DNA from 3 places in the Rhodococcus sp. MT28 genome. Region 3 is predicted to be linked to each of the others. Evidence: riboswitches for the same ligand, from Rfam matches in the RefSeq annotation. Region 3 holds a riboswitch; each other region holds the start of a gene.
What was found. Region 3 has a riboswitch for S-adenosylmethionine ahead of AC1Q6C_RS18345 (putative leader peptide). Riboswitches for the same ligand answer to the same signal wherever they lie in the genome.
Positions count from the first base shown of each region.

Region 1 (9,594 bases), on a different contig from region 3:
CATGGCTGTCTCGGTGGATGCATCTTCGGAGAGGTCGTAGCGTGCCAGTTCGGAGCCGTTCGACAGATCTACGACGCGGATGTAGGCGTTGGTGACCTGTCCGAAGGACTGGAGTCGCGCATCGGCGTCGTGAATCGAGACGGGGAAGAAGATGTTGGTGACGTTGGGCGGTACAGCCGGGAGGTCGACGTTGATGACCTCGTCGTCGCCGTCACCTTCACCGGTGAGGTTGTCGCCGGTGTGCTCGATGGATCCGTCGGGCGAGCGAAGGTTGTTGTAGAAGACGAAGTGAAGGTCGGAAAGGACCTTGCGTTCCGGGCCGGTGACCAACGCGCTGGCGTCGAGGTCGAAGTCGGCACCACTGGTGCTGCGTGCATCCCAGCCGAGACCGACTGCGACCTTGGTCAGATTGGGTGCGGCCTTCGACAGAGATACGTTGCCGCCCTTGGCAAGTGTGACGCCCATTCAGGTTCCTCTCGTTCGAACGAAGTGGATTTCTTCGTTCGGGAGTTCTGTGTTGTCCGTTCGCGACTCACATTACCGTGAGCGGGTAGGTGCGGTTCGACCGAATAGGCACCTCACTCGAACAGCGCGCGAAGATCCTCGGCGTCGAGTCCGGTGCCCAGTGTGCCTTCGGCGTCCATGACATTCGAGAACAATGCCGACTTCTTGGCTTTGAGCGCCATGACCTTCTCTTCGATGGTGTCTTTGGCAATGAGGCGGTAGACCATGACGTTTCGTGTCTGCCCGATGCGGTGAGTACGGTCGACCGCTTGTGCCTCGGCGGCCGGGTTCCACCAGGGGTCGAGAATGAAGCAGTAGTCGGCCTCGGTGAGATTGAGGCCGAAGCCACCAGCCTTGAGGCTGATCAGGAAGACGGGGACTGCACCAGACTTGAACTCCTCCAACACTTCACCGCGATTGCGCGTCGAACCGTCGAGATAGCTGTACGGAATTCTTTCCTCGTCGAGTCGGTTGCGGACAGAACCGAGGAACCCGGTGAATTGGCTGAAGATCAACGCACGGTGTCCGCCGGCAATGACGTCGTCCAATTGCTCGACGAGAGCGTCGACCTTGGCCGATGGGACGGGTCCGCTTTCCTCGTCGACCAGCGAGACGTCGAGACTGAGTTGGCGTAGCAGCGTCAGCGATTGCAGGATCGTGAATCGGTTCTTGTCGACGTCGTCGAGCAGTCCGAGAATCTTCTGCCGTTCGCGTTGCAGGTGGGTGTCGTATATCGCGCGATGGCTCGGATGCAACTCGATCTCGAGTACCTGCTCCTGCTTGGGCGGCAAGTCCGCAGCCACCTGTTCCTTGGTGCGCCGCACCATCAGCGGTTTGACGCGTCGTCGCAGTTGCGCCAATCGTTCTGCATCACCGTCTTTTTCGATGGGAGTGCGGTAGAAATCGGTGAAGGTGGTGGGGCTGGGAAACAGTCCCGGTGCAGTGATCGCGAGCAGCGACCACAACTCCATGAGATTGTTCTCCATGGGTGTTCCGGTGATCGCGAGTTTGAACGGTGCGTTCACCGCCCTCGCGCACTGGTGGACCTTGGACTTGTGGTTCTTGGCGAATTGGGCTTCGTCGAGTACCAGTCCGGACCAGCGGCCCGCGGAATACGCATCGGTGTCGAGGCGGAAGAGGGCGTACGACGTCACGACGATGTCCGCCCCGTCGACGAGTGCGGCCAGATCGGTTTTTCTGCGGCGCAGCGTGTCCGTGATGACAGCGGTGTGGAGGGTCGGTGCGAACTTCGCCACTTCGGACTTCCAGTTGGATACGACGCTGGTGGGTGCGACGATCAGAAAGGGAGGCGCGGCTGGATTCGATTGCCTTGCAGCGCAGATCATTGCGAGGGTCTGCAGTGTCTTGCCCAGGCCCATGTCGTCGGCGAGTATGCCGCCCAAGCTGTGCTGGCGCAGGAAATTGAGCCAACGGAATCCGTCGACCTGATAGGGACGTAGCGTTGCCGTCAACGTGTCCGGGACTTCGACCGGATCGATGCCCGAACTGCCGAGCAATCCTGCGATCTGCTTCTTCCATGCTGCTGCTTGATGTTCGACTCTTCCGAGCGCCGTCAATTCTTCCCACAGTCCGGCCTGAAATTTGCTGATCCCGAGTTTGCCGGTAGGCCGATCGAGTAGCGACCGCGCTTCGGTGATGAGACGGTGCAGGCCGAGTAGTTCAGGTGCGTCGAGCCGAAAGAAGGCGCCGTCCGGTAGCAGTATGTGAGTCTCGCCCTTGCTCAGAGCAGAGAACAGTGTTGTGAACGGAACGCTTTGTCCCGCAACATCGACGGTGACATCGAGGTCGAACCAGTCGGATCCGCTGTCCCCGTCGGGGGCTGATGTGCTGAGGCCGATCACGACAGCGTCGTCTGCAGGCCGGTAGTCGGCAGGGGTTCCTGCAACCTTGAGGTCGATGGCGTCGTGCGCTTCGAGTTGGGGCAGGAGGTCGAGTGTGAACTGCATGGAATCGAGGCCGGTCAAAGTTCCCGCGAGAGTGGCCTTCGCCGCGGCCGCACCGAGGCTCTTGGCAATGGCATCTTCGGCAACGTGGTTGCGGATCTCGGACTCGTCGGTGGTTGTGTCTGCGGTAGAAATGATCAGTTCGTCGGCATCGACGGTGTACTTCCATGCCGATTCGATGTCGATGCGGTGGTTGTCCGCGTAAGTGGCCATCAGTTGTAGCCGAGGACCGGACACAGTCGGTGGGTTGTAAGCACCGTCGGAAGATATGACGGGAGCGAGGTTTCCGAGTTTGAACACGAACCGCGACGTGAATGCATCCCGATGCTCGGCGGGTATGTCGACCGATTTTCCGGAGTCGATCAACTGCCTCAATTGGTGAGTTATCGGCGTGTGCAGTGGTGCGAGAGTGATCGCGTTGGCGGCGTCGAGCGCGAAGACGCCATGTGCCGGCGTGCCGACCAGTCCCCAGTCGGAATGAGTCACGATGTGCCCATCGGTCTGAATTCGGGGAGTGAGACGGAGGTTGTTGTCTTCCGCTCCGTGGACGTCGAGGCAGATGTTGGCGTCGTAGAGTAGGGAGATGTTGCCGAGGCCGGCTTTCGAGTGAACGAGTGAAACGCCGACGCTGATGGCCTCACGAAGAAGCGACCAGAGTTGCGGGCTCGCGAACCCGGCAAGATCGATTTCCGCGGCATTTTGATTTCGGTAGTAGTTGCCGGCGCTGTGGAGGAGATGTATGTCGCGTAGAACCCGGAGGTGATCTGCGGGGAACTGAAAAGTGCTTCCGAGTTTGTTCCAGGCGAGCCCGCCGGAGATCCACCCTCTCGCTCCTGGTTGTACGGGTTTGATGATGAGCCTTGTCGATGCGCCCTTGGTTCGGGTGGTGAATTGAATGCCAAGTCCACGTGTAGTGCGGCCGGCCAGGTCTGGTCGGAGCAACTCCTCGAGCGAGCTGTCCCATCCGAGGTGTTGTGGAGTCTTGTTCGCCTCGGCAACCGCTGCGAGCACCAACGCGACTACGTGCTTGCAGTTCATCCGCACGGGACACGTGCAGAGGCCACGCGTGAACGTTGCTGTACCGGCCGCGCCGCGACTTACCGAAATCGTGCAGGTGTACGGCTCTCGCGCAGTTCCCGATACAGCGCCGGTCAAGATGTCAGCGGTGTCGTTCCATCCGATGGATTCGACTGCATTCTCCCGCAGGTAGACAAGTCCGCGGTCGTAGGTGGTTGTGCCCACGACAGCGCGAATTCGGTCGAGGTCGAGGGCCCTGACTGAATCCGGTTGCACGGGGGCCAGCCTAGTAGCGGCGACCGACAGATCTTGTCGTGGTCGTTTGTCCAAGAAAGTCCGAACTGCACGGTATGTTCACGGAAACATCTTTGACTGGTTTGGGAGTTTCATGAGGACTGAGCGGCGTGCGTGGATTCGATCTGCGCGCACAGGTGCGGTGTGTTTGGCCGTCTGTGCACTTTCTTTGCAATTGGGCGGACTGTCGACGGCAGCGCCGAGTTCCGGAAGCTCGGGTAGTTCGGGAAGCTCGGGAAGTCTGGGCAGCGTCGAGGGAAGCGTGAGCTCGGGGTCGACGATCCCGGGACCACTTCAGGAGGATCCGGGCCCCAAACCGGACCTGCGCGACGACATCGTCGTCCCGGCCATCGTCGGCGAGAAGGTGACCGCACCACAAGCGATCAGGCTGACGGTGGCGTCGCCCGCACTTCGACGCGAGGTCGGCGTCGAGATTTTGCTACCCGCTGACAATTCGGTTCCGCGCCCAGCGCTGTACATGCTCGAGGGTGTCGACGCCGGAGAGAAAAGCAGCGGATGGATGACGATCGGCGGCGCCCCGGCGTTCTTCGCCGACAAGAACGTCAACGTCGTGATGCTCAATGGCGGAATCGCGAGCCTGTACTCGGACTGGGAGAATCCGGATCCGCGGCTGGGACTGCACAAGTGGGAAACCTTCATCACCGAGGAGTTGCCACCGCTGATCGACGCGCGACTCGAGACCAACGGAATCAACGCGATTGCCGGCAATTCCATGGGCGCGATGGGTGCAATGATGCTCGCCCAACGCTTTCCGGACATGTATCGCGGCGTTGCCGTGTTCAGCGGCTGTTATTCCACGATGGATCCGCTCGGCCGAACTGCCGTCCAGGCCACGATTTCTTCTCGAAGCGGAGATCCGGCCAACATCTGGGGTGTGCCAGGGGGCCCGGAGTGGGAGGCACACGATTCGTTGATCAACGCAGAGAAGTTGCGTGGCAAGGAAATCTACGTGTCGACGGCAAACGGTCGTCCCGGATCTGACGAGACGCTGCAGACTCCTGAACTGCTCGAGCGTCTGGTGATCGGCGGCGGCATCGAGGTTGCCGCCCACGCCTGCACCAAGATGTTCGACGCGCGGTTGCAGGAGCTGAAGATTCCGGCGCAGGTGGATTACGAGCCGAACGGCACGCACGCGTGGGCGTATTGGCGTGAACGACTGCCGAAGGCGTGGCCGACTCTGTCCCGGGCATTGGGCGTCTGACGGTTCGACAACAGTGCTCGGGTTGTGGATGCACCACAACCCGAGCGTTGGATCACTCGCAGGCGATGCCGTCGTTGTCGCGGTCGAGATGCGGGGCGTATCCGTTCTGGCCCCGGTACAACGGAGCTGCGCCGGCATTACGAACGGCTGTGCAGTTCTGGTAGTACCGCGCTGGTGCGGGAGTGTTCTGCGGCGCCGGCTGGTTCTGGGGCGCTTGCGGAGCGGGCGGCGCCGGCGGTGCGAAGACCGGGGGAAGGAACGGCTGGACTGCGTCGGCAGAGCCAGTCGGAATCATGCGTGCGATCTCGATCGGTAGGAAATCGAAAACCGTGGATGCCTGAGCGGCGGGCGCGGCAACCAGAGTGATTGCGGCGCAACCTGCGACGCTGAATGCCAGACGGCGGAGCTTCATGTGACCTCGTGTTCAACTGGGCAGCCCTTCCACTTCTGAGGGCTGTGCCGGCTGAGCATACTGGTCATAACGACCAAATGGTTTATTTCGGCAAGGGTGAAATCTGGGGTGAAAAGCAGCGTCCCGCACCGTATTGCTCAGGTGCGGGGACGCTGCTGTAGTCATCGAGGGTTACGCGTCGACAAGTTCCTCGGCGAAGGGATCACCGTTGCGGGGAGCGTCGAAGCGCTCCTTGTCGAGGATTCCCTCACGCTTTGCGACGATGACCGGGACCAGTGCCTGGCCGGTGACGTTGACTGCGGTACGGCCCATGTCGACGATCGGTTCGACTGCGAGGAGCAGTCCGACGCCGGCCAGGGGAAGACCAAGGGTGGAGAGTGTGAGTGTGAGCATGACTGTCGCACCGGTGGTTCCGGCCGTTGCCGCTGAGCCGATGACCGAGACGACGACGATCAACAGGTAGTCGGTGAAGGTCAACGGAACGTCGTAGAAGCCTGCGACGAAAATCGCCGCGATCGCGGGATAGATTGCGGCGCAACCGTCCATCTTCGTGGTGGCGCCGAGCGGAACGGCGAATGAGGCGTACTCACGCGGAACACCGAGGTTGCGTTCGGTGACGCGTTCGGTCAGAGGCAGAGTGCCGATCGACGAGCGCGAGACGAATCCGAGCTGAGTCGCAGGCCAGACGCCGGAGAAGAAGCTTCGAACCGAGAGGCCGTGTGCGGCAATCAGGATGGGGTAGACCACGAAGAAGACGATGGCCAGACCGATGTAGATGGCGGCGGTGAAGACGCCCAGCGAGCCGATTGCATCCCAGCCGTAGGTGGCGACAGCGTTGGCGATCAGCGCGGCCGTACCGATCGGGGCAAGGCGAATGATCCACCACAGGACCTTCTGGACGATCGCGAGCAGTGACGCGTTGAACTCGAGGAACGGAGCAGCCTTGGGGCCGATCTTCAGCGCCGCGATACCGATTGCGCCGGCGATGACGAGCAGCTGCAGGACGTTGAAGCTCAGGGATGTGGTTGCTACTCCCTCTGCGACGGAAGTCTTTGCGCCCAGCCCCAGGAAGTTGTTCGGAACCAGTCCGGTGATGAACGCCCACCACGAGCCGGAGCTCTTGGGTTCCTTCGCTGCTTCGGCGGCGACGTCGGTCCGTGAACCGGGATCGGTGATCAGGCCGACGATGATGCCGATGATCACAGCAATGAAAGCGGTGATCGCGAACCAGAGCAAGGTCTGCACGGCCAGGCGAGCTGCATTGGCGACCTGGCGCAGGTTGGCGATGGAGCTGACAATGGCGGTGAACAGCAGCGGGATCACCGCAACGGTGAGCAGCTTGACGTAACTCGAGCCGATGGTCTGCACGGTGCCGACCAACCAGTTGACGTTGCCGTCGGCCGCATCAGGCATTGCCCGGGCGACGAGACCGATGATGACACCGAGTACGAGACCGGCGACGATCTGCGGTCCGAATGCCGTCGCCCAGGACGGAAAACGGGACGTGGACTTTTCCGGCACGCCGGTGGAGGTGGAGCTGGGCATGACTATGCCTTTCGAAAATCAAGGGAGCGAAACGCAGCGCGGCACCAGAGGCCGGGCAGATTCGAAGAAATGTTTCCTGGTACGCGTCAGGTCAGAGCGAGCGCGTACACATTGCGCTCGCCTGCAGGCGAAGGTCGACGTAACGCCGACTGGTCAGGAACAACACTGTCCACACACTACTCGCAGCTTCAACTACTCGATCCCGAGGGTCGCCGCGGGAGTTCGCTTCGTGTTCGTCGGGCGTGCCCCGATCAGTCACTGTTGGTCGGTTGACTAGTCTCGACGATCAGTAGGTGCCGCACCGGCGCCTACGCGTCGGCAAGCGGAAGCGAGAGACCGATGAGCGTTCGGAATGCCGAGTACCCGCGTCCGAAGCATTTCCTGGTGCACCTCAGTGACACGCATCTGGTGGCTCAGGGGGAGTTGTACGACGCCGTGGATGCGTCGACGAGATTGCGGGAAGTGCTCAGCGGGATCGTGGCCTCGGGCGCACGCCCGGATGCACTGATATTCACCGGCGACCTGACCGACCAGGGACACCCCGACGCATACGCGGAATTGAAAGCCATCGTGGAACCCGTGGCAGCCGAGATCGATGCGCAGGTCGTCTGGGCGATGGGCAACCACGACGACCGCCCTACGTTCAGATCTCTGCTGTTGGGCGAGGACGCCACCGATCATCCCGTCGACAACGTCTACGACCTTGACGGACTGCGGGTGATCACCCTGGATTCGTCGGTTCCCGGGCATCACTACGGTGAGATAACGGATGGCCAATTGGATTGGCTACGAGCAGAATTGGCGGTGCCGGCGCCCGACGGAACAATTCTGGCGCTGCATCATCCGCCTGTTCCGTGCATTCAGGATCTCGCGGTTCTGGTGGAGTTGCGCGATCAGTCCCGGTTGGCGGATGTCTTGCGTGGCAGCGACGTCCGGGCGATTCTTGCCGGGCACCTGCACTATTCGACGACGGCGACGTTCGCCGGCATTCCGGTTTCCGTGGCGTCGTCGACGTGTTACACCCAGGACTTGAACGTGGAAGTCGGTGGTCAGCGTGGTCGTGACGGGGCTCAGGGGTGCAATCTGGTGCACGTGTACGACGAGACAATTGTTCATTCGGTCGTTCCACTCGGTGCGCACGTGACGGTCGGTGAGCCCGTCGACGCGGCCGAGGGTGCTCGGAGGCTCAGTGCTGCCGGCATTCGAATCCTCGAGAGCGAAAAGGCGGCACGCTCGATCATCTGAGGCCGCAGGCGGTTTCCGGCACCCACGCGCAGTTCTGGGTGATTGCCGGGCTGTCGCGTACTCACTACCGTCGAGGTAGGTGCAGAGCTCCAGCAACAAGGACCGGCTAGCTGGACGGCAACCCTTCATGCCGATGGGGTGCCCCGGAATCACACCTGGCGATACGCGCGGTGCGTGTCGCAAGCGGCAGTCGCCACGAGAACCGTCAGTCGGGTGCTGACGGTTTCTGCGGTCGGCACTGTGCGCTCCCGAGTAGTTCTCGAACAGGAGTATGCGTCGATGACCTCCACCCCCTCCTCTCATCTTGCTCCGTTGCATCTCGCCGTAGCGCTGGACGGTGCCGGTTGGCACCCTGCAGCCTGGCGAGAGCCGCACTCGCGCCCGAGTGAGCTGTTCAGCGCGTCGTATTGGACTGACGTGGTGACGACCGCCGAGCGTGGTCTGCTCGATTTCGTCACCATCGAGGACAGTCTCTCGGTGCCGGCCAACCCACTCGAACCCGTCGACGACGCGGTTGATCGGGTGCGCGCTCGGCTCGACGCACATCTCGTGGCCGCCCGACTGGCACCGATCACGAGCAACATCGGCTTGATCCCGACCATCACCACCATTCACACCGAGCCGTTTCACGTGTCCAAAGCCGTTGCCACGCTGGACTACACCTCGCGCGGTCGCGCCGGATGGCAGGTGAAGGTTTCGGCGTCGGAATCCGAGGCAGCACAGTTCGGGCGCCGCGACATCCCAGCGCTCACCGATGCCGACCGTCAGTCGATCGTTTCAGGCATCCTCCCGGACTTCGTGCGCGCGCTGTTCGACGAAGCTGCGGAGGCAGCCGACGTCGTCCGGAGACTCTGGGACAGTTGGGAGGACGACGCCGAGATCCGTGATGTGGAGCAGCGCCGATTCATCGACCGGGACAAGCTGCACTACATCGACTTCGAGGGAAAGTACCTCTCGGTCCGTGGACCGTCGGTGACTCCGCGCCCGCCGCAGGGGCATCCCGTCGTCACCGCATTGGCTCATCAGCGGGTCGCGTACGAGCTGGCGGCGCGGACGGCCGATCTGGTGTTCGTGACGCCGTTCGACGACGAGCAGGTCACGGCAATCCTGGGTGAAGTGCGAGCAGCCGAAGAACACGTGCAGCGCACCGGCGAACCGCTTCGGGTCTTCACCGACATCGTCGTATTCTTCGATGCTCCGGAAGAAACCGGAAAGGAACGGCTCGCTCGCCTCGACGCGCAGGCCGGCGCCGAATACCGTTCGGACGCGCTGACCTTCACCGGCACCGCGGCTGAGTTGGCAGATCTTCTGCTCCGGTGGCAGCAGTTGGGAATCGACGGCTTCCGGTTGCGGCCGGGCGTCGTCGTGGACGACCTCGACGCGATCGCAGG
Region 1 is NZ_JBXAFD010000010.1:89,737-99,330, reverse strand. Features, by position in the region: gene AC1Q6C_RS28320 (TerD family protein) at 1-465, opposite strand, end outside; gene AC1Q6C_RS28315 (DEAD/DEAH box helicase) at 579-3,761, opposite strand; gene AC1Q6C_RS28310 (alpha/beta hydrolase) at 3,874-5,001, shown strand; gene AC1Q6C_RS28305 (excalibur calcium-binding domain-containing protein) at 5,054-5,413, opposite strand; gene AC1Q6C_RS28300 (dicarboxylate/amino acid:cation symporter) at 5,585-6,958, opposite strand; gene AC1Q6C_RS28295 (phosphodiesterase) at 7,298-8,203, shown strand; SAM riboswitch class IV at 8,282-8,395, shown strand; gene AC1Q6C_RS28290 (LLM class flavin-dependent oxidoreductase) at 8,378-9,594, shown strand, end outside.
Region 1: linked by a shared signal. The riboswitch ahead of AC1Q6C_RS28290 (LLM class flavin-dependent oxidoreductase) and the one ahead of AC1Q6C_RS18345 (putative leader peptide) in region 3 are both predicted to bind S-adenosylmethionine.

Region 2 (9,594 bases), on a different contig from region 3:
CGGCCCACTGCTCAGCGCCGACATTCCCAGTGAGACGACCATGGCGAGAGCCAGACCGACGAGGGCCCCTGCGTCACCAAGTTTGGTACGTACGAACCCCTTGGGCTCGCGCTTGCTCTCCCACATCGCCGTCAGCGCGTCGCGAACATTTGCCATCCAACCGAGACCCGCGTACGCAGCACCCAGGAGGCCGAAGATTCCGACGCTCGCGCGCGAGTCGATGGCCGAATCGATCAGCGTGTTGATGGTGTCACCCAAGCTGCCCGGAATGCTCTTGGTGATCTGCTCCTGAATCGACTCCAGGTACTCGGGATGCCCGGCCAATACGAAACCGGCCACTGCAAACGCGACCATCATGATCGGAATCAACGCGAGAACGCTGAAGTACGTGATACCAGCAGCGTAATAGTCGCCTTTTTGCTCTTGAAACCGTCCGGCCGCGCGAACCAGATGATCGAGCCAGGGTCGCGCTGCCCGTTGCTTCTCGAGAAAGCTCGGTGCGTCGTCGTCCGTGTCAGCCATTGCCGTCCCCCTCATGTTCGGTCAGGCGTCGTGAGTCCGAATTCGCGTAAGTCAGCCCTTCGGTGCCAGGAATCCGACCTTGTCATAGACGGCGGCGAGAGTGCGTGAAGACACCTCACGGGCGCGGTGCGCTCCGGCCGCGATGATGCGATCCAGCTCTGCCTCGTCGGCAAGGTAACCGTCGACCTTCGCCTTGAGTGGGGTGACGAACTCGGTCAGCACGTCAGCGGTATCGGTCTTGAGGTCGCCGTACCCCTTGCCCTCGTAACCGGCCACCAGAGTCTCGATCGGTACTCCCGAGAGAGCCGACTGAATGGTGAGCAGGTTGCTGACGCCCGGCTTGGCCTGCGGGTCGAAACGAATCTCGCGCTCGTTGTCGGTGACGGCCGACTTGATCTTCTTTGCCGACACCTTCGGATCGTCGAGCAGATTGATCAGTCCGGCCGCACTGGCGGCGGACTTGCTCATCTTCGCGGTTGGATCCTGCAGGTCGTAGATCTTTGCCGTGCCCTTGATGATCTGCGGCTCGGGAACGACGAACGCCTTGCCGTAGCGGGTGTTGAACCGGCCGGCCAGATCGCGTGCGAGTTCGAGGTGCTGACGCTGATCCTCACCCACGGGGACTCGCTGCGGGCGGTACAGAAGGATGTCCGCGGCCATCAGAACCGGATACGTGAACAAGCCGACACTGGCGTTGTCGCTGCCTTGCTTGGCGGACTTGTCCTTGAACTGCGTCATACGACTGGCTTCACCGAAACCGGTGATGCAGTTCAGGACCCACGCCAACTGTGCGTGCTCGGGAACCTGACTCTGCACGAACAGCGTCGCCCGATCCGGATCGATCCCCACCGCAAGGAGCTGAGCGACCGCAACCTTGGTGCGACGACGCAATTCCTTCGGGTCCTGCGTCACCGTGATGGCGTGAAGATCCGGAATGAAGTAGAAAGCGTCGAAATCGTCCTGCAACGGAACCCACTGCTGCAGCGCACCCAGGTAGTTGCCGAGGTGGAAAGAATCCGACGTCGGCTGGATTCCGGAAAGCACGCGAGGCTTTGCGGTGGGCTTCTGTTCTGCAGGGGTCGACATGGTTCCGATCTTTTCACGAGTGGAAATCAGTGCAGTGGCGTGGTGCCCGGGTAGTCGAGTTCGACGAGGTCTTCACCGTGGGCGGTGAGGTCCTCCGCACCGAACTGGTAGACGGTCCGGAAAACGACGGGTTCCCATTCTTCGGCGTAGAAGTCCATCGTTTCGCAGAACCACTCCAACTGATCCTGTTGCTCGGACAGTAGAGAACCCGCGCCTCGGACCACAACTACATATCCGGCGCCGAGTCCGAGGACGTCGTCGAGATCGCGCATGACATCGTCGAAAGCGTCTTTGTTTCGTCCGAAGTGGGACGGAAACTGGAAGGCTGCCGCGAACTCGTCGAAGACCTGCGCCGTTGTTCGCATGTTCTCGCCGCGAACCACCCGAACGACAAAATTCTCGGCACGGAGTTGACGTGCAAGATCATCTGCAACGGCCGGGTCGCTCTGCAGGGCCACTGAAGCCACATCCGAAGACGGATCCAGCCACTGCGCCACGCTGACCGTAGACGAGTCGGACATCAGCGAATCCTCACAAACGTGTCGTAGTGATCGAGGGTGTACCACGCCGAACCGTCGTTGCCGGTGACGATTCGCTCGGCGTCGCGTCCTTGGCCGTTCTTCTTCGGGTTCACGTCCCATTCCTGATAGACGACACGTCCGCCACCGGCACCGACAGCGGGTAGGCGGCCTTCGCTGTTGCGGAAGGTGATGCCGCCCTTGGTGCCCGGCGCATTGGCGGAATCCGGCCACCTCCCGGCGTCGATCTCGACCAGCGTGGCGAGCACTCGCGCCGGCGCATCGGTGCTTGTCTGCTGCGTTGGCTTGGCAGCGGAATTCGAGGGCGCGGAACTCGACGGCGCAGCCTTGGTGGTGGCGCCAGGCTTGGCTTGAACACTCGAGGACTGAACGCTCGAGGACTTCGTACCCGACGACGCCGAACTGTCGGAGTCACGTGAAGAAAGGGTGACCGCCAGTACGAGCGCAACCACCGCCACCACGACGGTGATGATGGCGTTGCGCGTCTTTGCGCTCGGCATTTTCAGACCTTCAGACATACGCGTCTCTATCGGTACGAGACGGTGACAGGCGCATGATCCGACCAACGGAGGTCGTAGGACTCAGCGCGTTCCACGAGCGCGACCTTGGCCCGCTCGGCGTATCCGCGAGTGGCAACCTGGTAATCGATACGCCAACCCGAATCGTTGTCGAATGCCTTTCCGCGGTACGACCACCACGAGTACGGGCCGTCGACACCCGGATGGAGGGCGCGGAAGACGTCCACCCACGCGGAATCTTCGGCGAACAGCAGATCCATCCAGGCGCGCTCCTCGGGGAGGAATCCCGAAGACTTCTTGTTGGTCTTCCAGTTCTTGAGGTCGAGTTCGGTGTGCGCGATGTTCCAATCGCCGCTGACCACCACGTGACGATCGGCAGCCTCGGCCGCCGCAGCGGTGGTAGCGAGGTGAACTGCGAAGGACGCCATGAACCGCTCCTTCTCCTCCTGCTTCGGCGTGAGCGCCTCACCGGAGGGCAGGTACAGGCTCGCGACGGTCAGATCGGCGAAGTCGGCTTCGATGTATCGACCGGCGTCGAGAAACTCGTCGTCCCCGTGACCGATCCGCACCGCGTCAGGTTCCGTGCGTGAGAGCACCGCGACTCCGTTGCGTCCCTTCGCGGACGGCTCGGCGGAGACGAGGAACCATCCGTTGCCGAGCGCTGGTTCGAGAGTCTCGCGAAGCTGATCGTCCGACGCACGCGTTTCCTGAAGGCAGATGAAATCCGCCGACGTCTTCTCCAGCCAGTCGAGCATGCCCTTGCGGGCAGCTGCTCGAACGCCGTTGACGTTCACGGACGTGATGGTGTGGGGCGCAAGAATGTGGGAGTCAGCAGTTTGTGGCACGGCAAGCACCGTAGCCGATTCCACCGACGCGGATGGGCGCCCAGGTCAGCGCGCGGCCCTACGCTGCAGAATCACCGCTACCGCCAGCACGACGAGACCCGCGACGGCCAGCAACGACCCCACCGCTGCCGGCGCGGTGTACCCGTAACCGGCTGCGATGACGACGCCGCCGATCCACGCTCCGAAGGCGTTGGCGATGTTGAGTGCGGCGTGATTGAGAGACGCGGCCAAGGTCTGAGCATCCTCGGCGACATCCATCAACCGTGTCTGGAGGCCAGGCACCATCGACGACCCGGCGAGCCCGATGAGGAAGACGAAGATCAGTGCCGTGTACGGATTGCGCACGGCCATCACGAAGACCGCGAGGATCACAACGAGGGATCCCATCGACAGGAACAAGCCCTTCATCAGTGCGCGATCCGCGAGGTATCCACCGACGAAGTTGCCGGCCACCATGCCCAGTCCGTACAGCATGAGTGCGAGGGGAATGAACGAAGCGCCAAGCCCGGACACGTCGGTGAGAGTCGTACTGATGTAGGTGTAGACGGCAAACATCCCGCCGAATCCGACCATGCCCACGATCAAGGTCATCCACACCTGAACGCGGCCCAGTGCCCCGAGTTCGGTGATCGGATTCGTCACCGGCATACCGTCCAACCGCGGAATCCAGACGAACAGCGAAGCAACCGTTGCCACTCCGATCACCGCAACCAAGGCAAAGGCGCTGCGCCAGCCGAGTGCCTGGCCGATCCAGGCCGCGACCGGCACACCGATCACGTTGGCCACGGAAAGACCCATCATCACCATCGCGACGGCCTTCGCGCGTTTTCCCGGTTCGGCCAGGTGAGCTGCGACCAGTGCGGCGACTCCGAAGTAGGCGCCGTGCGGCAATCCGGCGACGAAGCGGGCCATCATCAGCGTCGTGTACGAGGGCGCGAAAACCGAAGCGGCATTGCCGACGGTGAACGCGACCATGAGTGCGATCAACAGGGTGCGGCGCGGAACCCGTGCGGTGAGTGCAGCGATCAGTGGAGCACCGACGACAACCCCGAGCGCGTATGCCGAGATCACGTGGCCCGCGATGGGTTCCGAGACACCGAGCCCGGTTGCCATTTCCGGGAGCAATCCCATGGCGACGAACTCGGTGGTGCCGATACCGAAACCGCCGAGGGCAAGAGCGAGCATCGCCGGACCTCTGGCGGAACGAACCCCGGGTGTCGAGGTGTCAGAAAGGGAGAGGGTAGACGAAGTCACTGATCAATTGTGGTCTCACACCTGGTTGAACTTCCAAGTGAGAGCGGGTGAGTTCACTCACTTGAGACCGCGAACACAAATGGGACGCCCGGTTTCCCAGACGTCCCATTTGACAGGTGAAGCGGTGAATCTACTTCGCGGCCATGGCCTTCTGCAGGTTCACGTCGAGCGCGCCGAGGAACTCCTCGGTGGTCAGGTAGCCCTGATCGCCGCCGACCAGCATCGAGAGGTCCTTGGTCATCTGGCCGCTTTCGACGGTCTTGATGACAACGTCTTCGAGCGCCTGCGCGAAGCCGATGACCTCAGGGGCGCTGTCGAGCTTGCCACGATGCTCGAGCCCGCGGGTCCACGCGAAGATGGACGCGATCGGGTTGGTCGAGGTGGGCTTGCCCTGCTGGTGCTGACGGTAGTGACGCGTCACGGTGCCGTGAGCAGCCTCTGCCTCACAGGTCTTTCCGTCCGGTGTCAGCAGAACCGACGTCATGAGGCCGAGCGAACCGAAGCCCTGGGCCACGGTGTCGGACTGGACGTCGCCGTCGTAGTTCTTGCATGCCCAGACGTATCCGCCCTCCCACTTGAGTGCGGAAGCGACCATGTCGTCGATGAGGCGGTGCTCGTAGGTCAGACCTGCAGCATCGAACTCAGCCTTGAACTCGGTCTCGTAGACGTGCTGGAAGATGTCCTTGAAGGCACCGTCGTACGCCTTGAGAATGGTGTTCTTGGTGGACAGGTACACCGGGTAGTTCTGCTGCAGTCCGTAGGTGAGCGACGCGCGAGCGAAGTCACGGATGGACGTGGTGAAGTTGTACTGCCCCTGGACGACGCCGCCCTCTTCGGGGAAGTTGACCAGTTCGTGCTCGATCGGTGCGCTGCCGTCCTCAGGCGTGTAGGTGATCATCACCTTGCCGGGGCCGGGGACCTTGAAGTCTGTGGCGCGGTACTGGTCGCCGAATGCGTGACGGCCGATGATGATCGGCTTGGTCCAGCCCGGAACGAGTCGCGGAACGTTGGAGATGATGATCGGTGCGCGGAAGATCGTGCCGCCGAGAATGTTGCGGATCGTTCCGTTCGGGGAACGCCACATCTTCTTGAGACCGAATTCCTCGACACGTGCCTCGTCCGGCGTGATCGTGGCGCATTTGACGCCGACGCCGTGCTTCTGGATCGCGTGCGCTGCGTCGATGGTGACCTGGTCGTCGGTCTCGTCGCGGTACTCGATACCGAGGTCGTAGTACTCGAGGTTCACATCGAGATACGGATGGATCAACTTGTCTTTGATGAACTGCCAGATAATGCGCGTCATCTCATCGCCGTCGAGTTCGACGACGGTGCCCTCAACCTTGATTTTGGACATGGGTGCTTCGCGTCCTCCTAGGAAGTTTCCCTGGTTACACGGTTGCGGTCACACTTTGTGAGTGGGTCCGCGAACGGTTCGATTATCAAACCTAGACGGTGTGGACTGATCTCGGGAGATGAGTCCCAAACAAGACAAGCGTACTGCTAACCCGTGAGGCCGCAACCGGCAGGTCCACTCATCGGTCTCTACTCGCGAGTAACTTTTGCCTGCTAGTGGGCTGCGTCGCCCTGCCTCGCGTGCGGTTGCGGCTCACATTTCGCCCCGTGTCAGGACTGCGCTCACTTCCCGGTAGAATCCGACTTGGTCATGAGTGCCAGCGTCAAGCCCCGGCTCGCTGGACGGCAACCCTCCAACCGCGGTGGGGTGCCCCGGGTGATGACCAGGTTTCCCGACGTGGATCTGCTCGCGCAGTTCCACCGCAATTCGGGTGACAAGCGCGGGTCCGACAGGGACGGACCCCAGACCGGGCCGAGCCCCACGGAGGTATTTCAGTATGTGTCGCACTTGTAGATAGACCCCAGCACGGGGCGGCGATCATTCGCCCCCGTCCGACATCTATCCGTCAGACCACTGGAGTGAACAGATCATGACCGACAACACAGCCGACGCCGCAGCAACTTCGGATCCGACCGCCAACTGGTCGTTCGAGACCAAGCAGGTGCACGCCGGACAAACAGCGGACACCGCCACAAATGCGCGCGCTCTGCCGATCTACCAGACCACCAGCTACGTCTTCGACAGCACCGATCACGCTGCTGCACTGTTCGGCCTCGCCGAGCCGGGCAACATCTACACGCGGATCATGAATCCCACACAAGACGCCGTCGAGCAGCGCATCGCTGCCCTCGAAGGCGGAGTCGCCGCACTCCTCCTCTCCTCGGGTCAGGCCGCCGAGACCATCGCGATCCTCAACATCGCCGAGGCCGGCGACCACATCGTCTCCAGCCCGTACCTGTACGGCGGCACGTACAACCTCCTGCATTACACCCTTCGTAAGCTGGGCATCGAAGTCACGTTCGTCGAGGATCCCGACAATCTCGAGCAGTGGCGCGAAGCCATTCGCCCGAACACGAAGGCGTTCTACGGCGAAACGATCGCCAATCCGAAGAACCACATCCTCGACCTACCCGGTATCTCGTCACTGGCCCACGAGAACGGTCTTCCGTTGATCGTGGACAACACAGTCGCGACGCCGTACCTGCTTCGCCCACTCGAACACGGCGCCGACATCGTCGTTCACTCCGCCACCAAATACCTTGGTGGACACGGCACCGCGATCGCCGGCGTCATCGTCGACGGTGGCACTTTCGACTGGACGCAGGGTCGCCACACGAACTTCACGACGCCTGATCCCAGCTACCACGGCGTCACCTTCGCGGACCTCGGCGCGCCGGCGTTCGCACTCAAGGCCCGCGTCCAACTGCTGCGCGATCTCGGTTCCGCCGTGGCGCCGTTCAACGCGTTCCTCATCGCGCAGGGTATCGAAACCTTGAGCCTGCGCATCGAGCGCCACGTATCCAATGCACAGAAGGTCGCCGAATTCCTCGACGGTCACGTCGAGGTGGCCTCCGTTTCCTACGCGGGACTTCCCTCCTCGCCATGGTTCGAACGTGGAAAGCAGCTGACGCCCAAGGGAACCGGCGCCATCGTCACCTTCGAGCTGCCCGGCGGTATCGATGCGGGCAAGACATTCGTCAACGCCCTGACGCTGCACAGCCACGTCGCCAACATCGGTGACGTTCGCTCACTCGTCATCCACCCCGCGTCGACGACACACTCGCAGCTCACCCCCGAAGAGCAGCTCGCCTCCGGTGTCACACCCGGGCTCGTCCGCCTCGCGGTCGGCATCGAAGGAATCGACGACATCCTCGCCGATCTCACCGTCGGCCTGGCAGCGGTGGCAAACTCGTGACCGTGAACGAATTGGAGCCCAGGATCGACCTCCTGCCCCCACCCGACGGCCAGGTGGGGTTCGTCGACATCGGTGCCTTGGAACTCGAGAGCGGCGCGGTGCTCCCATCGGTTTCGCTCGCCGTTCAGCGGTGGGGTGAGCTTTCCCCGAACCGCGACAACGTCGTACTCGTCGAGCACGCACTGACCGGAGACTCACACGTCACCGGACCGATCTCCGCGAATCAGCCCTCCCCCGGCTGGTGGAACGGGATGGTCGGCCCCGGCGAACCGATCGACACCGGCGAATGGTGCGTCATCGCAACCAATGTCCTCGGTGGTTGTCGCGGCACGACCGGTCCCAGTTCGCCGGCCGACGACGGCAAGCCGTGGGGCAGCAGGTTCCCGGAGATCTCCATCCGGGATCAGATCGCGGCGGAGAAGAAGCTCGTCGATCTCCTCGGGATCGACCAGTTGGCCTCGGTAGTCGGCGGATCCATGGGGGGCATGCGCACCCTCGAATGGGCAGTTACCTACCCGGACGGCATTCGCTCCGCGTTGGTTCTCGCAACCGGTTCACGGGCCACTGCAGATCAGATCGGCACCCAGACGACGCAGATCGCTGCCATCGTCTCCGATCCGGATTGGCAGGGCGGTGACTACCACGGAACAGGGCGGGCACCTCGCACCGGACTCGGCATCGCCCGTCGCATCGCGCACCTGACGTACCGCACCGAGTCCGAACTGGACGCGCGCTTCGAGAACTCCGCTCAGAACGACGAAAATCCTTGGAACGGTGGACGATACGCCGTACAGAGTTACCTGGAACATCAGGCAGACAAGCTGGTCGACCGCTTCGACCCGAGCACGTACGTCCTCCTGACCGAGGCCATGAACCGGCACGACATCGGTCGTGGACGCGGCGGTGTTGCGGCGGCGTTGGCATCGATCACGGCACCGGTCGTGGTGGGCGGCGTCGACTCGGATCGGCTGTATCCCCTTCGCTTGCAGGAGGAGATCGCCGACGGAATTTCCACGTGCAGCGGCCTCGAGATTCTCAAGTCCAAGGACGGCCACGACGGCTTCCTGACGGAGGCGGACGCCGTCGCCGGACTGCTTCGCCGAACGATGGAGTTCGCACGTACGGCTCGCTGATTCGGCACAGAGCCACGTTTTCAGGATTCGTCAATGTCGGGAAAACCACAGCTGATCTGCGGGTTTTCCCGACATTCTCATTGGCGAACGTGAGCCGGCGCGGCTAGCATCGGCGAACGTGAATCAGCCATGCTCGACGCGCCTGCAGGCTACGTACATTCCCGAGCACATGTCCTTCGCGTTCTGGGGTGACGCAGACCCGGCAGCGCGGCTGTCGGCACTGGGGATGCCGACCGGGTCGCCGGGCGTGTGCAGGCTTGCGATCCCGGTCGACGAGTCGATCACAGCAACCGACGTCGGAGCGCAACTGCTCGACCTCACCACCGCGATCGACGCGTTCCACAACCTCGATGCTGGTCGCGGCGACCTCGGATCGTCGCTGCTCGCGTGGAAGCGCGTCATCGACACCGGCGCACATGACATTCCGA
Region 2 is NZ_JBXAFD010000005.1:158,830-168,423, reverse strand. Features, by position in the region: gene yhjD (inner membrane protein YhjD) at 1-522, opposite strand, end outside; gene trpS (tryptophan--tRNA ligase) at 574-1,608, opposite strand; gene AC1Q6C_RS20550 (barstar family protein) at 1,635-2,129, opposite strand; gene AC1Q6C_RS20545 (guanyl-specific ribonuclease) at 2,129-2,647, opposite strand; gene AC1Q6C_RS20540 (exodeoxyribonuclease III) at 2,674-3,519, opposite strand; gene AC1Q6C_RS20535 (MFS transporter) at 3,556-4,695, opposite strand; gene AC1Q6C_RS20530 (NADP-dependent isocitrate dehydrogenase) at 4,895-6,118, opposite strand; SAM riboswitch class IV at 6,424-6,564, shown strand; gene AC1Q6C_RS20525 (bifunctional o-acetylhomoserine/o-acetylserine sulfhydrylase) at 6,708-8,033, shown strand; gene metX (homoserine O-acetyltransferase MetX) at 8,030-9,166, shown strand; gene AC1Q6C_RS20515 (DEAD/DEAH box helicase) at 9,285-9,594, shown strand, end outside.
Region 2: linked by a shared signal. The riboswitch ahead of AC1Q6C_RS20525 (bifunctional o-acetylhomoserine/o-acetylserine sulfhydrylase) and the one ahead of AC1Q6C_RS18345 (putative leader peptide) in region 3 are both predicted to bind S-adenosylmethionine.

Region 3 (9,594 bases):
TCCGTATTCGGCACTCCGTGGCTTCGGCACTCGAGATCGCCGAATTCCTCGAAGGACACTCCGGCGTCAAGTGGGTCAAGTATCCGTACCTGACGTCGCATCCGCAGCACGAGCTCGCGAAGTCTCAGATGAGCGGTGGCGGAACGGTTGTCACGTTCGAGCTCGATGCGCCTGACGGAGAGGGCAAGAAGCGGGCGTTCGAGGTTCTCAACGGCCTGCGCGTCATCGACATCTCCAACAACTTGGGAGATTCCAAGTCGTTGATCACTCACCCCGCCACGACAACGCACCGGGCCATGGGTCCGGAAGGCCGTGCAGCAGTGGGTCTTACAGACGGCGTTGTCCGTCTGTCCGTCGGGCTCGAAGACACGGCTGATCTGTTGGCTGATCTGAAGCGAGCACTCGGCTGAATCGCTGGAGCGCCTTGCCTCGAACTTCCGACGGCAAGGCGTTCTACGGTGCGGGCGTGAGACCCAGTTGTTTGACGTCGATCGTCAACGCCGTCGTATTCAGTGTGAGACCTGAGCTTGTCGTGTCGGTGGGGTAGATCGTGAACAACACCTGCGCCGTCAGATTGGTGTTGTTCAGCGCCGACGTGACCGCGATGAGGTTCGGCGTCGGTGCTGTGCTGTCGTACAGCAGATTGTTGCTCTGATCCGTGACGTACGTGCGAAGGTCGATGTTGGCGGCTGCGAGCCCGCCGCTCAACTTGGTCTTGTCGACTGTCACGTTCGCTTTCAGACGTGGGCCGGTGGCCATCACCTTCGAATCGCAGAAATACGTGTAGTTGAATCCGGGCTTGAGCCGGTAGGTAGTGATGTCCGGGATATATACGAGTGGATTCGGATTGGTGGGCGCGTTGACGTAGACCTGCGAATACCAGCCCCCGCCGCTCGTGGTCACGCATGCTCCCAGATCCAGGGTCCCGGACTGGACAGCGGCGCTTGTCAGGGTCGCACTGTCGGTCCACTTCGCCAATGTGCCCGAACCGCCGAGCAATACGGCTCCGGTCGCGGCAACTGCCATGGCAGCTTTCGTTGTCTTTCTCATCACGGCACCAGCGCCTTGATCTCGTCCGGAAGTTCGCTCGGGGCAGGAGATTCGGCCCAGACTCCCGTTGACGTGTCGATGACGGTGACGCCGCCAGTGGTGATCACATACAACTGATCGGTTCCGGTGAGCCAATGCAGGACAGCGTCGCTGTCAACGGGACCTCGATATACCTCAGCGCCCGATGAATTCGACACGGACACAACCGTTCCGCTGGCAGTCGAGAGCTTCTGGGCGCTGAGACCGGTCGTGGTCGCCGGGGCGTCGACGGGAACCTCGCTCGGGGTGGTCGTAGTTGGTGGCACCGTTGTCGTTGTAGCGGTCGTCGTCTGGGGCGCCGTAGTTGTAGCCGGTGACGAGGTGGTTGTCGACGGTGCAGTTGTGCTGGTGGTTGTCACAGCCGGCGCCAATGTCGTGGTGGGCGTGGTGGATGAGGCGGTCGTGGAAGTGACGGCCGTAGTAGGAGTGCTCGGAGCGTCTGCCGCCAGTGCCGGCGCTGCCGATCGACTGAGAGCAGATGTCCCGCTGATCGGACCGCCACACGAGTAGAGCAGGCCGACGAGAATGCTGAATTGGTAGCCGGAGTACGACGGCGTGACCGACGTGCCGCTCAGTCCATGGATTTCGATGTTGTAGGTGCCGACGATGAGCGGGAACGCGACTGTTGTACCGCCCGAGCCGTATCTCATGGAGCCTGTAGTAGACGTTGCGGTGTAGTCATTCGATCCCAACAAGGATCCGTTGCTATCGCGGGCAATGAGACGGTATGAGCTTCCGACAGTCGCGGGCCAGGTGATTGTCACCGCGACCGGAACAACGAGCGCAAAATTCACCGCGCAACTGGCTGTGCTTGGAGACGTGGGAAAGGTTGCAGCAGTGCCGAACTGAATGCTTGTTGCCGTGGCCGTGTCGGTGTACCCCGCCTTGGTGCCACCGATCTGGGACGCACCGACAACAGTGAGGCCGACCGTTGCCAATGCGACGATTGCCTTGAAGGCGTGGGAATCGCCGTGCGCGTCCTGACGATCCAGGCTGGGTTCCCCTTCATCCGGTCTTTTTCGTGGGCGAAATGCGATGTACAGCAGTCCTCCGACGGTAATCGCACCAAGCACAAGCCCACTCGGTCCGGACAGCCAGACTGCCACGTATCCGAGGCGGTTGATGCTGAAGAAGACGCGATCGGCTTCGGTGATGACGTAGGGATCGGGATCGGCGATCGGATTTGCATCACCACGCAGTTGTGCGACGGCAAGGTTGTTGCCCTGCTGATCTATTGATTCCACACGATGGGTGATGCGCGTGCCTTGGCTGTCGGAGACGCTGACGATGTCACCGACCAGCACTTCCGAAGCAGGCACGGTGCGCGCGAATGCGAGAGCACCGGTATCGATCGTGGGTGACATCGATCCACTCCGAAAGATCAGCGGGGTGATACCGAAAGCCAGACCGGCGATGAAAATGATGATGGATACCAAGCCTGCGAGGGCTCCCAGACTGAGCAGGACTTCCCGTACCCGGTTCGGCATCGAGGCCTTTGCATGTTTTTTCGTGTGTCGAGCCATTGCCATCACACCTTTGCCGTGAAGGTCAGGACGATGTTCGACGTGCTGTTCGTCGGCGGTGTCGGTGTTGTCGGAAGCTGCACCGAGACACATAAATTCTCGGTAGCCCCTACCGCCAGTGGGCGGTCGGGGCTACCGATGGCTTGATTCGCGGTGAGTGTCAGCGCGAGCGAGGACACCACGTTGGTGCCGTCAGTGCACTTGTTGGCAACAGTTCCGTTGGAGGAAACCGTCATTCGTAGAGAAGTCGTCAACGCACCATCACTCGTAGACGTGATCGTGTACTTCAGTGGGACAGTTGACGCTGTGCCCAGGTTGTTGACCTTGATCAGAGCGGTGTTCGAATCACCGGGAATCATTCCGGACTTGCCAAGCTCACTGAAATTCAGGGACTTGGTCAGGGTGGGCTGGGCGGTGCTGTTCAACTGCAGATTGATAGAACCCGTCGTGATGTTGCCCGAGGTTGCCGTGGCGGAAGACGTCCAGGCCGCGAGCGTGGTCACTCCGCCGACACCAAGCACCATCCCCAGCGCGAGCAGCGCGCGAAAACGCGTGCTGGTCAACAGGTGACGAATCCGATGGGCCGGACGGTCAGGGCGCGAGGGCATCGTGCTGGCCTTTCTCGATCTGGGCGGAGTCTGCGGGCGCGAAAGTTGCAGGGTCAGGAGCCAATCGGGCTCGAGCTCGCTCCTTCCGGCCGTCACGGATGCCGCTGATCATCATGTACGACGCGTACAGCAGTAGAGCGGTCACGACTATCACCACGATCACGGTGCGCTGCTCTCCCGTCAGCCAGGTGTTCACGTAACCGAGATAAGGCAGGCTGTACCAGACCTTTCCCCGGATCTGCACCGGCCGTACTTCCTTCTCGTCAGGCTCACCGTTCGCATCGCCCTGGGTGATGAAAGTTCTTTCACCCTTCTGGTTTTCACTTGTGGCGATGATCCGGTGCGTGACGACGGTCGGCTGACCCGATTCCAGCTGGTACGTAATAGGTGTACCGATCCCCAGTTCGGACGGATCGACAGGTTTGACCACTACCAGTGATCCAGGGTTGTACGTCGGGCGCATCGAACCGGTCAGAATCGTGAAGCGCTGTGCTCCGGCAAAGAAGGGAACGACAATCGTTGCGACGATGACTGCCGAAATTGCCAGCAGCAGTGTCCAGCTGACAATCGAGGTGACCCACCACAGAGGGCCGGTACGTTCACCGCGTTTGGTCGAGTGTTTTGTCATACCGGACCTGCCTGGAACGTGAAGGTGGCCTTGTTCGTTTGACCGGAGACCGCACCAGAGTCCACCGCGAGCCGCAGACACAAGACGTAGGTGCCGCCAGGCACGAGCGGATCCGGCATGTACGCCGGTGAAACCGGGTGCTGCAGCGACGCGGTCATCGGTGCTGACATCAGGGATGGAACCGCAGGAGCTGCCGTGTTCACGCCGGTCGGGCAGGCGCCTTCGTTGTCGACGCCGTACGTGGTCAACGTGAATCCCGGAAGTGGCGTGGTCGTCGACTGCATTCGCCACCGCAGAGGATCAGCCCCCGAATTCTTGACGGTGAGCGGTGCTTGCACCGTGTTTCCCGGGACAACGGGCGTCGCGGCCGTCGTCAAGTTCGCCAGGGTGTACGCCGCACTGGTTCCGGCAGATGTACCAACCGTGAGGTTGACGCTGGCGGCTGTCGCCGTACCGCCATTCGCGCTCGCCGAATCGGACCACAGCGCGAGCGACTGCTGCGACGATGCGAACACCGCTACAGCAGCCACCGCGACTGCGATCGCTCCCCAGACCTTTTTCCTCATGAAATTACGGGGCCGGTGTCAGTGCTGTCTGAGTGACGACCAACTTCATCGCCGACAAGTTCAGCGACTGGTTCTGCGCGACCTGATTGGCCACCTCGTTGAAGTTCAGCCGGACTCCGACGTGGACGATCGTTCCGTTCTGGGCTTTGGTGATCTGCGAAATCGGGTTGCCACCAGTGTCCTTGATTGTCGTCACGGGCACGACAGCAGCGGCAAGCTCGGCGCTGTTCGCACCCGGAACGATTCCGGCCGTATCAGCGGTCAGAACAGCCGCGAGACGATCGCCCACTGCGGTCACAGTGACGTCGCAGGTGTATTCGATGCTTTCGGTCGTGACGACGCGGTAGGCCGAAATGTTGGTGATCGCGGTCTTCGTCGGGTTGAGGGAGTTCCAACCCCCGCCGACCGGTGCGCAAGAGCTCAGGTCGAGGGCGCCGGACGTGACGGGCCCGCCGCCACTGACGTCGGCCGAATCGCTCCAGACTGCGAGCGAGCCGGCACCGCCGAGGAGGAGGGCACCGGCCGCCGCAGCAGCGATCGCACCCTTGGTCTGCTTCTTCATGAAAATCTCATTTCATGTCTGGGACCCGAAATGGGGCCATTCAGACATGAGTATCAGACACGGCAAACGATTCGTTACCACTTTTCGAAAAATCAATTTTACGACTGGAGTCCAACTGTCACTCGGTGTCGAAATGATCTTTGACCTGCGTCTAACTACTCGTTTGTAAGTTTGGTGCGAATAAAACCGTTGGTTTGTTCAGTTGGACAAAGCGGACGAGTCGGAACCTGGCAAATCTGCTGTTTTTTACCAGTTAATTACCGAGTTTCAGTTTTGTTTTGCAATTTGAATCAATTGTTTGTGTTGCTACGAAATGGATCGGTTGTTGTTCCCACAAGATCGGCGACCGACTCGAGGACGATGGTCGGGCGGTAGGGATAGAGCTCTACCGACGCGCGGGTCGAGATCCCGGTCATCACCAGAATCGTCTGCAGTCCGGCTTCGAGGCCACAGACGATGTCGGTGTCCATGCGGTCGCCGATCATCAACGTATTGGCGGAATGAGCGCCGATGGACCGCAGGGCTGAGCGCATCATCAAGGCGTTGGGCTTGCCGACGTAGTAGGGATCGCGTCCGGTTGCCTTGGTGATGAGTGCCGCGACCGAGCCGGTGGCCGGCAGCGAGCCGTCTCGCGACGGTCCAGTGGCGTCCGGGTTGGTGGCGATGAACCGTGATCCACGCTCGACCAGGCGAATGGCGGTGGTGATTGCCTCGAAGGAGTACGTTCGCGTCTCGCCGAGTACGACGTAGTCGGGGTCGCTGTCCGTCAGCACGTAACCGATGTCGTGCAGGGCAGTGGTCAGGCCCGATTCGCCGACCACGTAGGCGCTGCCGCCTGGCCGCTGGTTGGCCAGGAACGTCGCGGTTGCGAGCGCTGACGTCCAGATCGACTTCTCTGGGATGTCGAGTCCCGAATTGAGCAGGCGTGCTCGCAGGTCACGCGGGGTGCGGATGGAGTTGTTGGTGAGCACCATGTACGGGATGTCGTTCGACGCCAGCTCTGCCAGGAACGTGTCCGCTCCAGGTATCAAGTGCTCCTCGTGGACGAGAACCCCGTCCATGTCCATGAGGTAGGTCCAACCGGTCTGATCTTCTGTACTGGTCATTACTCCAGTATGTGCGGGTGGCGCCCGATGTGGGCGGTCAAGCGAGAAGGCGCCACAGTCCGATCAGGCCGACGACGACAATCGTGTAGCGCAGTGCAGTGGGGGACAGGCGCCGTCCGTAGCGGGCACCGAGAACGCCACCACCGAGTGAGCCGACGGCGATCAAACCGGCTGCTGCCCAATTGATCTGATCGAATGCCAGAGTGATGTACATCCCTGCTGCAACGATGTTGACGAGCAGCGACAGCAGGTTCTTCGCGCCGTTCATGCGCTGGAGGGTTTCCGGGAGGATGGCACCCATCACACCGATGAGAAGGATGCCCTGCGCGGCAGTGAAGTACCCGCCGTAGATGCCGACTGCAAAAGTGCCGGCGGTCAGGAGCATCAGCCTCTTGGTGGACAGCGTCGTTTCTTCGGTGGAACGCTTCTTGGCCCACGCCTGGATGCGTGGTTGGAGGAGGACGAGCGCGAGAGCGAGGACCAGCAGCACCGGAACGATGGTCTCGAACAGTTTCTCGGGTAGATGCATGAGCAACCACGAACCGAGTAGTGCCCCGGCGAGTGACGCCGGAATCTGCCACTTCAGTCGATCCCACTGTCCGGACAGCTCACGTCGGTAGCCCCAGGTACCCGAAACTCCGCCGGCGACGAGCCCGACCGCGTTGGACATGGTTGCGGTCACGGGCGGCATGCCGAAGGCGACCAGCGTCGGGAACGTGATCAGCGTTCCACTGCCGACCACGGCGTTGATCGCGCCCGCGCCGATACCGGCCAACAAGATGAAGAAAGCGTCGAGTCCACTCACTCCGCAGACGGTACGGCAGAGGAAAAGTCAGTCCGGACGGCGGTCCCGGTCTTCATTCGAACGCTCCATTCAACACGCCGAACGCGGCTTCGGACACCGTTGAAATCAATGCGATTTCAACATCGTAGACACTTCATTTCCCTTGCAGTGCAGGGAAATACAACATTTGACGACTCGACATTTCGCGTCTAGTCTTTGCTCACCATCCAGAGCGACCGAGAGACCTGGCTCGTCGACGTCGCAGCAACCCCCCGAGTGATCGGGAGCGGGTGCTACCGCCAGGACCGATGGAAGGCATCACATGGGTACCACTTCGCACGCTGCGCACAAGCGACGTCACATCGATCTGTGCCGCACCGCTTCGTGTCACTGTCGCTGACCGAACTCTCGTCGTCTTCGCAACTCGAGCGCACCAACTCGAGGACACAGCTGCGTTCCCATTTCCCCGAAAGGTCTATTCGTGATGTCCACTCCGTCAGGTAGCGCGCCGTGAGCGCGCCCACCGATGTCCGCCCCGAAAAGTCGGTGTCCGAGTCGCAACTTCCCGACTCGGAGCTTGTCGTCGCTCGCACCTGGCACCCGCTGCGCTGGGTGATCAGTGCGGTCGTGCTGGTCCTGCTTGCTCAGTTCATCCACGGGCTCGTCGTCAACCCCGGCTGGGACTGGCCGACGTTCGCGCAGTACTTCACCGCGAAATCAGTGCTCGCCGCGTTGTGGATGACGATCAAACTGACCCTGTGGGGGACGATCCTCGGGTTCGGTCTCGGTGTTTTCCTGGCACTCGGTCGGTTGTCGAAGAATCCGGTCCTGCAGGTGATCGCCTGGACCTACATCTGGGCCTTCCGCTCGATTCCACTCATCGTGCAGTTGCTCTTCTGGTTCAACATCACTTACCTGTACCAGACACTTTCTCTCGGAATACCTTTCGGTCCCGAGTTCTTCACCTTCCAGGTCAGCGGTGTGATCGGCGGATTCACCGCGGCAGTCATCGGTTTGGCGCTGCACCAGGCTGCATACTCGGCCGAGATCATTCGCTCCGGAATCATCTCGGTGGATCACGGTCAGATCGAAGCTGCTCACTCGCTCGGCATTCCGCGCAGTCGCCAGTTCTTCAAGATCGTTCTCCCGCAGGCAATGCGGGCGATCCTCCCCAACGCCGCCAACGAGGTCATCGGACTCTTCAAGGGAACGTCGATCGTCTCCACCATGGCAATCGCCGAACTGTTCTACCAGGTGCAGGTCATCTTCGGACGCAACGGACGAGTCGTGCCCCTGCTGATGGTCGCCACGATCTGGTACATCATCCTCACGACGTTGCTCTCGATCGGTCAGTACTACGTGGAGCGCCACTATGCACGAGGATCCGCCCGTGCTCTTCCGTTGACTCCGGTACAGAAGGCGCGCAAGAAGTTCGAAGAGATTCGCGATGCGCGTCTCGATATTCCGAGAGGTGCGACCCGATGACCGCAGAACTGGCCGAAGAGACGGTGTATGCCGTCGAAGCGCGCGGAATTCACAAGTCCTTCGGCACGCTGGAAGTACTTGCCGGCGTTGATCTCCTGGTCCGCAAGGGCGAAGTGACCGTCATTCTCGGTCCGTCGGGTTCCGGTAAGTCCACCTTGCTGCGAACCCTCAATCACCTCGAAAAAGTCGACCGCGGAACCGTACGGATCGACGGAGAGCTGATCGGATACCGGCGCAAGGGAAATCGACTCCACGAACTGCGTGACCGCGAGATCCTGAAACAGCGTTCGCACATCGGATTCGTGTTCCAGAACTTCAACCTGTTTCCGCACCTGACCGCGTTGGAAAACGTGGTGGAAGCGCCGCTCTCGGCCCAGAAGCGTGATCGTGACGAGGTGTACCGCGAGGCCCGCGCACTGCTTGAGCGAGTGGGAGTGGGGGACAAGGCGGACGAGTATCCCCGCCAACTCTCCGGTGGCCAGCAACAGCGCGTCGCGATAGCGCGAGCGCTGGCACTGCGGCCGGCGGTCATTCTCTTCGACGAGCCGACGTCGGCGCTCGACCCGGAACTGGTGGGCGAGGTTCTCGAAGTCCTGGCTCAGCTGGCCCGTGACGGCGCCACCTTGGTGATCGTCACACACGAGGTCGGATTTGCTCGGGAAGTGGCGGACACTGCGGTCTTCATGGACGGCGGCGTCATCGTCGAACAGGGCCCGCCTTCGCAGGTGATCGACAATCCGGTCCACGAACGGACCAAAGCCTTTCTCTCCCGCGTCCTCTGACGCGACCCAGACTCATTCCCGGAAGGAAAAATTGATGTTCTCCACATCCCGTCGCGCGACTTTTCTGATCTCGGCGCTTGCCACCGTCGGATTGCTCAGCGCTGCATGCAGCAGCGCGGACGCCGAGTCCGACGGCGCCCAGGTCACCGCTGCTGCGGGTTACAACCTCACGGCCGATCAGAACCGCATCACCACCGACAAGGTGGATTCAATCGCCGCCGAGCTACCTCAGGACATCCGCGATCGTGGCACGCTGCGCGTCACCGGTAGTGCCGGTTCCGCTCCGCCGCTCCGTTTCTACGCCGACGACGACACCACCCTCATCGGTTCCGAGACCGACTTCGCCTATCTGATCGGTGACGTTCTCGGCTTGAAGGTCGACCTGCAGACAGCAGATTGGGCACAGAACTTCGTCCGGATCGACTCCGGTGAGGCCGACGCCTTCCTCTCCAATGTGACTG
Region 3 is NZ_JBXAFD010000004.1:407,816-417,409, reverse strand. Features, by position in the region: gene AC1Q6C_RS18390 (O-succinylhomoserine sulfhydrylase) at 1-410, shown strand, start outside; gene AC1Q6C_RS18385 (alternate-type signal peptide domain-containing protein) at 454-1,050, opposite strand; gene AC1Q6C_RS18380 (signal peptidase I) at 1,050-2,612, opposite strand; gene AC1Q6C_RS18375 (SipW-dependent-type signal peptide-containing protein) at 2,618-3,175, opposite strand; gene AC1Q6C_RS18370 (signal peptidase I) at 3,204-3,848, opposite strand; gene AC1Q6C_RS18365 (hypothetical protein) at 3,845-4,414, opposite strand; gene AC1Q6C_RS18360 (alternate-type signal peptide domain-containing protein) at 4,419-4,976, opposite strand; gene AC1Q6C_RS18355 (HAD-IIA family hydrolase) at 5,267-6,082, opposite strand; gene AC1Q6C_RS18350 (sulfite exporter TauE/SafE family protein) at 6,120-6,887, opposite strand; SAM riboswitch class I at 7,087-7,181, shown strand; gene AC1Q6C_RS18345 (putative leader peptide) at 7,189-7,266, shown strand; gene AC1Q6C_RS18340 (amino acid ABC transporter permease) at 7,377-8,351, shown strand; gene AC1Q6C_RS18335 (amino acid ABC transporter ATP-binding protein) at 8,348-9,133, shown strand; gene AC1Q6C_RS18330 (ABC transporter substrate-binding protein) at 9,168-9,594, shown strand, end outside.